Regions from separate parts of the Streptomyces sp. DT2A-34 genome, predicted to be linked through region 2. Evidence: riboswitches for the same ligand, from Rfam matches in the RefSeq annotation. Region 2 holds a riboswitch; the other holds the start of a gene.

Region 1 (4,970 bases), 6.6 Mb from region 2:
CGCTCCCGCAGCCAGTCCAGGGCCTTCACGGTCCCCCGCGTCCCCGGAACGACGACGAGATCGGCGTCCGCCAGCTCCTCCGGCCGGTCCACGAACCGCACCACGACACCCGGCTCGGCGGCGAGGGCGTCGACGTCGGTGAAGTTGGACATGAGCGGGACGGCACACACGGCGACGCGGAGCACGTCCTCGCCGACGGGGGCGGAGACCTGGGACTCCCGAACCGCTCCCCGCAGGGAGACCCGCAGCCCGTCCTCCTCGTCGATGCCGAGCCCGTGCTGAAAGGGCAGGACGCCGTACGTGTGCCGCCCGGTGAGGCCGTGCAGCATGTCGAGCCCCGGTTCGAGCAGCGAGACGTCCCCCGGAACTTGTTGACGAGGAACCCGGCAACCAACTCCTGGTCCTCGCGCGACAGCAGCGCCACGGTCCCGAAGAACGAGGCGAAGACCCCGCCACGGTCGATGTCACCGACGACGAGCACGGGCAGCCGTGCGTTGCGCGCGATCCCCATGTTCACGATGTCCGTCCGCCGCAGATTGATCTCGGCGGGAGAACCGGCCCCCTCACAGATCACCGCGTCATACGTGCCCCGCAACTCGGCGAGACAGTCGAGCACGGTCCCGAGGAGTTGCTGCTGCCGCCCGCCGTGATAGCCGCGCGCGCTCAGCTCACCGACCGGCTTGCCCATGAGCACGACCTGACTGCTCTGCTCGCCACCGGGCTTGAGCAGCACGGGATTCATGAGCGCGGTCGGCTCGACGCGACAGGCCTGCGCCTGCATGGCCTGCGCCCGCCCGATCTCGGCCCCTTCCCGCGTCACGAACGAGTTGAGGGACATGTTCTGCGCCTTGAACGGCGCGACCTTGACCCCCTGCCGCACCAGCCACCGGCAGATCCCGGCGGTGACGACGCTCTTGCCGGCGTCGGAGGTGGTGCCGGCGACGAGAAGCCCACCGCCCGTCATGACATACGCCCCTTCACGATGTGGCGCGCGGCGACACTGACGCCGAGCGCGAGCCAACCGACGCGCCGGGAGAGCCGTACGGCACGCTCGATGTCGCGCGTGACGACGGCGCGCCCGGCGGCACCGTTGAGCACGGGCCGGTGCTCGACCCGTCCCCGGTACGACAGGGTCCCGCCCAGCCGCACCCCGAGGGCGCCGGCGAACGACGCCTCGACCGGCCCGGCGTTGGGACTCGGATGCTTGGCGGCATCGGCGCGCCAGGCCTGCACGGCTCCCCGCGGATCGCCCCCCGCCACAGCCGCGAGCACGGCGGTCAGCCGCGCCCCGGGCCACCCGGCGACGTCGTCGAGCCGGGCCGAAGCCCACCCGTACCGCCGGTACTTGGGCGACTTGTGCCCGACCATGGCGTCGAGCGTGTTCACGGCCCGAAACCCGACAAGCCCCGGCACTCCTCCCAAGGCCCCCCACACCAGCGCCCCCACGACCGCGTCGGAGGTGTTCTCGGCGACGGACTCGACCACGGCCCGGGCGATCCCGTCCGCGTCCAGCGCCTGCGGATCCCGCCCGCACAGATGCGGCAGCCGCGCCCGAGCCGCCTCGACATCGCCGGCCTCCAGGGCACGCCCGATGACCTGGGCCTCCCGGGCTAGCGAAGTCCCCCCGACGACGGCCCAGGTGGCGGCGCCGGTCAGCGCGAGGGAGGCGGCGGGAGAGGTACGTACGGCGCGGGCGGCGACGGCTGCGAGCGCTACGGCGCCACCGGCGCACACGGCGGTGTGCAGGGCGCCCCAGCCCCGGTGGTCCCGCCACAACACCCGCTCCACGGCGCCGGCGGCCCGCCCGAACGCGGCGACCGGATGCCCCCGGCGAGGGTCGCCGAGCAGCAGGTCACCGAGAAGTCCGGCGGCGGCGCCGTACGCGAAGACGCGATCGGCACGCATCGGGGTCAGCCGACCGTGGGGTCAGACGCGGGTCTGATACTGCGTGTCGATCGGCAGGCGAGCATCGCGTTATGTCCTCACTCAGGGTGTCCACGCCCTGGTTCGACGAGACCGGCGGCGAGAGTTCCTGGCTCCCGGGGCTTTCTACCCCGGTGACAGTGGCGGGACCGCGCCGGACTTTCACCGGCTTCCTCTTCTGCCGCCGTACATGGCTCCGGAAGTCCACCACGGGGTTGGAAGGGGCGTCAACTTGCCGTTGACCTGCGACAGCGGAGTGTGCAGAACCCCACACCGGGGTGGCTTCCCCACCGTTCGAGGGGACAGGAAACCGCCCTGCCCGCCACCGTCGTCGGACGGTGGCGGGCAGGGCGGATGCAGAGGCGAGGTGCGTCAGGCCACGATCAGATAGATGCCGTACCCGACAGCCGCCGCGCACGCCGCGAAGCACGCGTACGCGCCGGTGACCGCCAGGGCGGCCGAGCCGCCCTGGGCCGAGGCCTTCTCCTGGCGGGACAGGCCCGCGATGCCGAGGGTGAACAGGCCCACCAGGGCCACCGTGACCACGAGGCTGACGCCGAAGACGGAGCCGAGGGCCGCCCAGTCGATCTTCATGATTCTTCTTCCTGGGTAACTGGGGTGAGTAAGCGGCTGGGTGTCAGACCGTGGCCTGCGAAGGCGTCGGCTCGGAGGACGGGGCCGGGATCGTGGCCGCCAGGTCCTCGGTCGCCGCGCCGGCCGTGGGGGGCGGGGTCACGGCGGCCATCGCCGTGGTGACGACGCCCGCCGGCTCGTCGGTCTCGTTGACGTTCGTGTGGTCGACGACCTCACGGCGGGAGAGCTTCCAGATGGCGGCGCTGGAGCCGACCAGGAAGATCGCCACGAGGGCCGTGCCCCAGGCGCCGAAGCCGGTCACGTACTCGGCGAGCGCGCCGACCAGTGCGGCGGCCGGGAGCGTGAGGCCCCAGGCGACGAACATGCGGGTGGCCGTCGACCAGCGGACCACGCCGCCCTTGCGGCCGAGGCCCGCGCCCATCACCGCGCCGGAGACGGAGTGCGTGGTGGAGAGGGAGAAGCCCAGGTGGGACGAGGCCAGGATGACCGTCGCCGCGCTGGTCTGGGCGGCGAAGCCCTGCTGCGGCTGGAGGTCGGTCAGGCCCTTGCCCATGGTGCGGATGATGCGCCAGCCGCCGAGGTAGGTGCCGAGCGCGATGGCCAGGCCCGCGGAGAGGATGACCCACATGGGCGGGTCGGAGTCGGGGGCGAGGGTGCCGCCGGCGACCAGGGCGAGGGTGATGATGCCCATCGTCTTCTGCGCGTCGTTCGTGCCGTGGGCCAGCGAGACCAGGCCGGCGGAGGCGATCTGGCCGGCGCGGTAGCCCTTCTTGGAGGCGTTGCCGTCGGCCTTCTTGCCGAGGGAGTACGTCAGGCGCGTGGCCAGCAGCGCGGCGACGCCCGCGACCAGCGGGGCGGCGATCGCCGGGATCAGCACCTTGGTGACGAGCACGTCGCCGTGGACCGCGCCGACGCCGGCCGAGGCGATGGTGGCGCCGATCAGGCCGCCCATGAGGGCGTGCGAGGAGCTGGAGGGCAGTCCGACCAGCCAGGTCAGCAGGTTCCAGAGGATCGCGCCGACCAAGGCGGCGAATATGACCTCGGGACGGATGCCGGTCTCGTCGACGAGACCTTTGGAGATCGTGTTGGCGACCTCCACGGAGAGGAAGGCGCCGACAAGGTTCAGCACGGCGGACATGGCCACCGCGACCTTGGGCTTGAGCGCACCGGTTGAGATGGTGGTGGCCATCGCGTTGGCGGTGTCGTGGAAACCGTTCGTGAAATCGAACGCGAGTGCGGTTACCACCACAATCGCGAGGATCAGCGAGAAGTTTTCCATTTACCCAGGCAATCGTTCGAGGTCATTGTCCGGACGAACGTAGGTAACCTGAGTGAACGGAAGATGAACTGAGGCAGGCCGCACGGTGTCCGGGGGAGGGGTTGCTCTGCCGGATGGGGGAGTTCCCGCTCCGTCGGCCTCCGTCGGTCAGCGCGCGGCCCAGTCGCCGCAGGGCTAGTAGCCCCGGGCGAACTTCCTCATCTGGGTCATGGACCCGTTGAAGAGATTCTGGTCACCCGGCAGGCTGCCGCTGCCGTTGTCGTACTGCCAGACGGTCCAGAACTGCCATCCGGCCGGCAGTGTCCCCGCGGTCGCGGAGTCGTAGCGGGCTATCCACAGCGCGTGATTCGAGGCGAAGGCGCGGCTGGCGCCGGTACAGGTGTTCCACCAGTGCGTGGTGGTGTAGATCACCGGACGGCGACCGGTCAGCCGCTTCACCTCATTGCTGAAGGACTGGATCCAGCTGACCATCTTCGCCTTGCTCAGCCCGTAGCACTTGTGCTTGCTGTACGGGTTGTACTCGATGTCGAGCGCGGGCGGCAGAGTCCAGCCGTCCGACTTCCAGCCGCCGCCGTTGCGTACGAAGTGCGCCGCCTGCGCCTGGCCCGACGACTTGTTCGGCAGCGCGAAGTGGTACGCGCCGCGTATCAGGCCCGCGTTGCGGGAGCCGTTGTACTGCTGGTTGAAGTACGGGTTGCGGTAGGTGTGGGACTCCGTCGCCTTGACGTAGACGAACTTGGCGCCCTTCGCCTTCGAGCTCTGCCAGTTGACGTTCTTCTGGTGGGACGAGACGTCATGACCCTTGGGCTTGCCGGCCGCCGCGGCCGGAATCTCGACGAGTGCGGTCCCCCCAAGGGTGAGCGCTGCCACGGATGCCGCTATGAGGCGGGAGCGGTGGCGGGACGGTTTGCGATCACGGGCCATATTTCCCCCCGGAATGGCGACGTGCACGACAAATCCCCCAGAGATTACTGGAAGGTCATGGAATGCCGATCGATCCCCGGCCAAGCGTGGGAAGAGGGTGATGTATCCGCATATGTGTACTTCCGGACGTCCGTCTTCCGCCCTAAAGTGCCCCGGCTCCGTCGCGACTTGAGACCGCGTCGCGATCCCGGCCGGCCCCGGCTGGCAGGATCGCCGTATGGCTGAGGAGCGGCGGGACCAGCGGGGCGCG
Region 2 (4,970 bases):
GGCGGACCGCGGTGGGCCCGGATCCGCGACGTCCTTGGCCATGTTCCCTCACTCCCCGAACTCCCGTCGTACGTCGACCCATGGAACAGGGAGTGAGAGAAAATATGAGTCATTGATGGCTTTCAGCGGTCATATGTCGCCTCCGAGACGAGGGCGGCCAGGTCCTCGGCGGTGCGCGGACCGGCCGCCGACTCGGTCAACAGGCCGTGCGAGCACAGGAGTCGGGCCGCCGCCACCCCCCACGGCAGCCGCAGGCCGGCCTGGTGCAGGAGATCGGTGCGGGCCAGCATCGCGGGCGCCGGACCGGTACGTGCACCGGACGGGGTGAGCAGCGCCGCGTCGTCCGCCCAGCGCAGAGCCAGGTCGACGTCGTGGGTGGCCATGACCACCGTGGTGCCCCTCGCACGCAACCCGTCGAGGGTGGCGAGCAGACGCTCCTGTCCGTCCGGGTCGAGACCGGCGGTCGGTTCGTCCAGGATCAGCACACGCGGCCGCATCGCGACGGCCCCCGCGATGGCCGTCCGCTTGCGCTGCCCGTACGACAGCAGGTGCGTCGGCCGGTCGGCCAGCGCGGTGATGTCCAGGGCGGCGAGCGCCTCGTCGACCCGCGCGCGCACCTCGACATCGGGCAGACCGAGGTTCAGCGGGCCGAACGAGACGTCCTGGGCGACGGACGCGGCGAAGAGCTGGTCGTCGGGGTCCTGCACCACCAACTGCACGGTCGTACGCAGCCGGGTCAGCCCCTTGCGGTCGTACGTGACCGGCACGCCCTCCACCGTCAACCGCCCGTCGTGCGGGCGCAGTCCGCCGCTGAGCAGCCGCATCAGCGTGGTCTTGCCGCTGCCGTTGCGGCCGAGCAGCGCCAGCGCGCGCCCCTCGCGGACGTCGAAGTCGAGGTCGCTGAGGACGACGGGGCCGTCCTCGTAGGCGTAGGACGCGCCCCGCAGGGCGACCAGTGCGGTGGGCTCGCTCATGGCAGGGCCCTTTCCAGTACGAGGGTGACGGCGGCCAGCGCTGCGAGGAGTGCGCAACTCGCGGCCGTGAAGCGGACGGAGACCCGGGCCTCGGGCACCAGGACGCGCAGGGTGCCGTCGTAGCCGCGCCCGGCAAGCCCGGCCTGGAGCCGGGTGGCCCGGTCGAAGGCCCGTACGAACGCGGTGGCCCCGAGCCCGGCCAGGGAACGCCACTCCGCGGCCCGGCCGGCATGCCCGAGCCGGGCCGCCTGGGCCTCCCGGATCCGGCGCATCGAGTCCAGCAGCAGGAAGCTCATGCGATACGTCACCAGGGCGACGTCGACGACGGGCGCGGGCACCCCGGCCTTCACCAGGCGGGGCAGCAGGTCGGACATCGGGGTGGTGAAGGCGAACAGCAGTACCCCGAGCGAGGCGGCCGAGGTCCGCAGCAGCAGCTCACCGGCGCGCAGCGGACCGTCGTCGGCGAGGGACACGAAGCCCTCCGGCCCGCTGACCTGGACGAGCAACGTGACCGCGCCGGTCACGCAGAAGCCCAACGGCACACGGTAGGCACGCCACAGTCGGCGGCCAGGCACGCCCGCCGGCCCCAGCAGCACCACGAGAGACGTCAGGAGCACCAGGGCCGCGCCCGGCCAGGGCGGCAGTGAGATCGCGAGCACGGTGAGACCGAGCCCGAGCACGGCCTTGTCCACGGGGTGACGGCGGCGCCAGCGACTGCTGTGCGCCGCCGCGTCGATCGGCAGCACGCGGGCTCAGTCCTGTTCTGCGGGGGACTTCCCCGAGGTGCCGCTGGGCACGCTCTCGGTCTCCGGCTCCCGTTCCAGCGCCCGCTGCTCACCCTGCCGCCGCCCCCGCCGCAGGCCGAAGTAGTAGGCGAGGACACCGGAGCCGAGGGCCGCCTGGAGGGAGAACAGGCCCGACTCGATCTCACCGGACGGCGGCTCGTACAGCGGCGAGAACCACGGCTTGTAGTCCGGCTCGATCTCGCTGATCGCGGACTCCGCCTCGCCGTCGGCGCCCGTGAACGGCTGCTCCTTGTGGTCGCCGAGGCCGAGGGCCAGCGGCAGCACGGCGAGGGCGGCCACGACGAGCAGCAGCAACAGGTTGATCTTCGTGTTCCTGCTCATCGGCCCACCGCCTCGGTCTCGGTCTCGGTCCCGGACTGCTTCTTGGTGAGGAGCACGCCCAGCCGGGTCAGTTCCCCCTTGCTGGACTGCACCAGCAGCCGCATCACGAGCACCGTGAGCAGGCCCTCGCTCACCGCGAGGGGGATCTGGGTGACGGCGAAGATGGAGCCGAACTTGCCGAGCGCGCCCAGGAATCCGCTGCTCGGGTCGGGGAAGGCGAGCGCGAGCTGGACGCTGGTGACGCAGTAGGTGGACAGGTCGGCGACGAACGCCCCGAAGAACACCGCCACCATCAGCGGTACGCCGTACCGCCGCAGCAGTTTGTAGAGGGCGTATCCGGCCCAGGGCCCGACGATCGCCATCGAGAAGACGTTGGCGCCGAGCGTGGTCAGGCCGCCGTGCGCGAGCAGCAGCGCCTGGAAGAGCAGAGTGATGGTGCCCAGGACCGCCATGATCGGCGGCCGGAACAGGATGGCGCCGAGGCCGGTGCCGGTGGGATGCGAGCAGCTGCCGGTCACCGAGGGCAGCTTCAGCGCGGACAGGACGAACGTGAAGGCTCCGGACGCGCCGAGGAGCAGTGTGCTCTCGGGGTGCTCCCTGACCTCACGGGTGAGTGACTTGACTCCGTGGACGACGAATGGCGCGGACGCGACGCCCCAGGCGACCGCGTGCGCCGGAGGTAGGAAACCCTCGGCTATGTGCATGGCTCAGCAGACCCTCTCCAGCACCTCGTGGATGGTTGACGCGCCTTGGCCGGTCTCCTGGCTGACGGGTACCACCGCCCGTGCTCCGCCTTCCCGGGTCCCGAAGGACCCAGTGGCTGCCCGTGAGGGCCGGAGCCGGACTTCCCGATTCACAGTGGCGAGGGCCGCACCGGCATCACACCGGATTTCCCGTTCACCAAGGCGTGGTGACAGTAGTGCCCGTACAGGGTGGCTGACAAGCGCGCCTCGGGGGCGCGAAAGTGGCGTTCGCCTGATGGGACATGAGGATTCTCCTCGCCCGGGGCGACCTGACACGCAGGGCGAATGTGGGGCTCATCGGCGCGCTGGGCGCGACGTGGGCGGTCGGCCGCGAGGGCGGCGACGCCTCGGGGTCCGGCGGTTCGTCGGGGAGCGGGGCAGCGGACGAGAGCGTTCTCGTGGGGTCCTCCGTCCAGGACGCGCAGGACGTGGTGTCGCCGCACACGGCGACGACGGCCTGGGACCAGAACGACGCGGTCCTCCTGACGAACCCGGACGGGACGCTGCGGCTCAGGACCGCCTGCACCTCGGCGGAGATCGAGCAGTTCTACGCCACCGACGTCGCCACCGCCCACAACGACATCCGGGCCACGTTCCTCTTCATCACCTGGCCCGACGGCGTCGTCGGTGAGATCTACTGGGGCGAGCCGCCGTGGGCGCCGGCCTTCGACGTCATGCAGCCCAAGACGCTCACCCACCTGCTGGTCGCGTACGAGAACGCCTGGCGATCCGGCGACGTGGACGTGCGGCTGGCCCTCATCGAGGACCAGACCTGCAGCGTCGTACGCGTGGCCCGCACATCCGGCACCCGTCGCAGCCGCTACGTCGCCCGGACCAAGGACGAACCGCGGGCCGCCTGGACGCCCGTCGGTGTCGGCGAGCTGAGCTACTCGCTGGAAACGGAGCTCTGACGCGGCGCCGAGCGCCGGACTCAGGCCATCCTGGGGCAAAGCCACGTCGACACGACGATGTCGGTCTACACTCACGCTGCCCTCGCCGACGAAACCGATGTCGATCATTGATGTCACCGAGCCGTGGCGGCCGGCTCTCTGACCCGGAGAGGACAGGGCCTGGTATGAAGATCCTCATCAGCGCCGACATGGAGGGCGCCACCGGCGTGACCTGGCCGGCCGACGTGCTGCCCGGGACGCCGCAGTGGGAGCGGTGCCGGGGGATGTTCACCTCGGACGTCAATGCCGCGGTGCTGGGCTTCTTCGACGGCGGTGCCTACGAGGTCGTCATCAACGAGGCGCACTGGACCATGCGCAACCTCCTGCTGGAGCGGCTCGACGAGCGGGCGGAGATGCTCACCGGCCGGCACAAGGCGCTGTCCATGGTCGAGGGCGTGCAGCACGGCGACGTCGACGGCATCGCCTTCGTCGGCTACCACGCGGGCGCCGGTATGGAGGGCGTCCTCGCACACACCTACCTCGCCAACTCCATCACCGGGGTGTGGCTGAACGACGTACGGGCGAGCGAGGGGCTGCTGAACGCGCACGTCGTCGCCGAGTACGGCGTGCCCGTCGTGCTCGTCACCGGCGACGACGTGGCCTGCGAGGACGCGCTCGGATACGCGCCCGGGGCGTTGAAGGTCGCCGTCAAGGACCACGTCTCACGGTACGCGGCCGTGTGCCGTACGCCGGCCAGGACCGCCGCGGACATCCGGGCCGCCGCCAAGGAGGCGGCCGCGCTGGCGGTCCGTCAGGAGCCGGTGAGCGGCGGCCCCTTCACCGTCGCCGTCGAGTTCGACGCCGAGCATCTCGCCATGGCCGCCACCGTCGTCCCCGGTGTCGAACGGATCGGGGAGCGGAAGGTGGCGTACACCAGCGAGCGGATGTACGAGTCGATCCGTACCTTCAAGGCAGTGACCACGATCGTCTCGGCCGCGGTGGAGGAGCAGTATGGCTGACGGGCAGGCACTGGACGAGGTCGTGACGTTCACCTCCGACCTCATCCGCATCGACACGACCAACCGGGGCGGCGGCGACTGCCAGGAGCGGCCCGCCGCCGAGTACGCCGCCGCGCGGCTGGCCGAGGCGGGCCTGGAGCCCACCCTGCTGGAGCGCACGAGCGGCCGTACGAACGTCGTCGCCCGCGTCGAGGGCACCGACCCCTCGGCGGACGCG

Evidence for each region. A riboswitch is a leader RNA that binds a small molecule or an ion and turns the genes downstream of it on or off. The one in region 2 is predicted to bind cobalamin.
Region 1: another riboswitch for cobalamin. It lies ahead of QQM39_RS35495 (cobalamin biosynthesis protein); the one in region 2 lies ahead of QQM39_RS05895 (energy-coupling factor ABC transporter permease).

Annotation. Positions count from the first base shown of each region.
Region 1 is NZ_JASTWJ010000001.1:7,957,028-7,961,997, forward strand. Features, by position in the region: partial or broken gene QQM39_RS35490 (cobyric acid synthase) at 1-964, opposite strand, end outside; gene QQM39_RS35495 (cobalamin biosynthesis protein) at 961-1,905, opposite strand; cobalamin riboswitch at 2,004-2,147, opposite strand; gene QQM39_RS35500 (hypothetical protein) at 2,296-2,517, opposite strand; gene QQM39_RS35505 (inorganic phosphate transporter) at 2,561-3,796, opposite strand; gene QQM39_RS35510 (lysozyme) at 3,971-4,720, opposite strand; gene QQM39_RS35515 (class II aldolase/adducin family protein) at 4,938-4,970, shown strand, end outside.
Region 2 is NZ_JASTWJ010000001.1:1,358,215-1,363,184, reverse strand. Features, by position in the region: gene QQM39_RS05915 (APC family permease) at 1-42, opposite strand, end outside; gene QQM39_RS05910 (energy-coupling factor ABC transporter ATP-binding protein) at 123-974, opposite strand; gene cbiQ (cobalt ECF transporter T component CbiQ) at 971-1,720, opposite strand; gene QQM39_RS05900 (energy-coupling factor ABC transporter substrate-binding protein) at 1,727-2,101, opposite strand; gene QQM39_RS05895 (energy-coupling factor ABC transporter permease) at 2,098-2,805, opposite strand; cobalamin riboswitch at 2,835-3,021, opposite strand; gene QQM39_RS05890 (hypothetical protein) at 3,087-3,755, shown strand; gene QQM39_RS05885 (M55 family metallopeptidase) at 3,920-4,753, shown strand; gene QQM39_RS05880 (M20/M25/M40 family metallo-hydrolase) at 4,746-4,970, shown strand, end outside.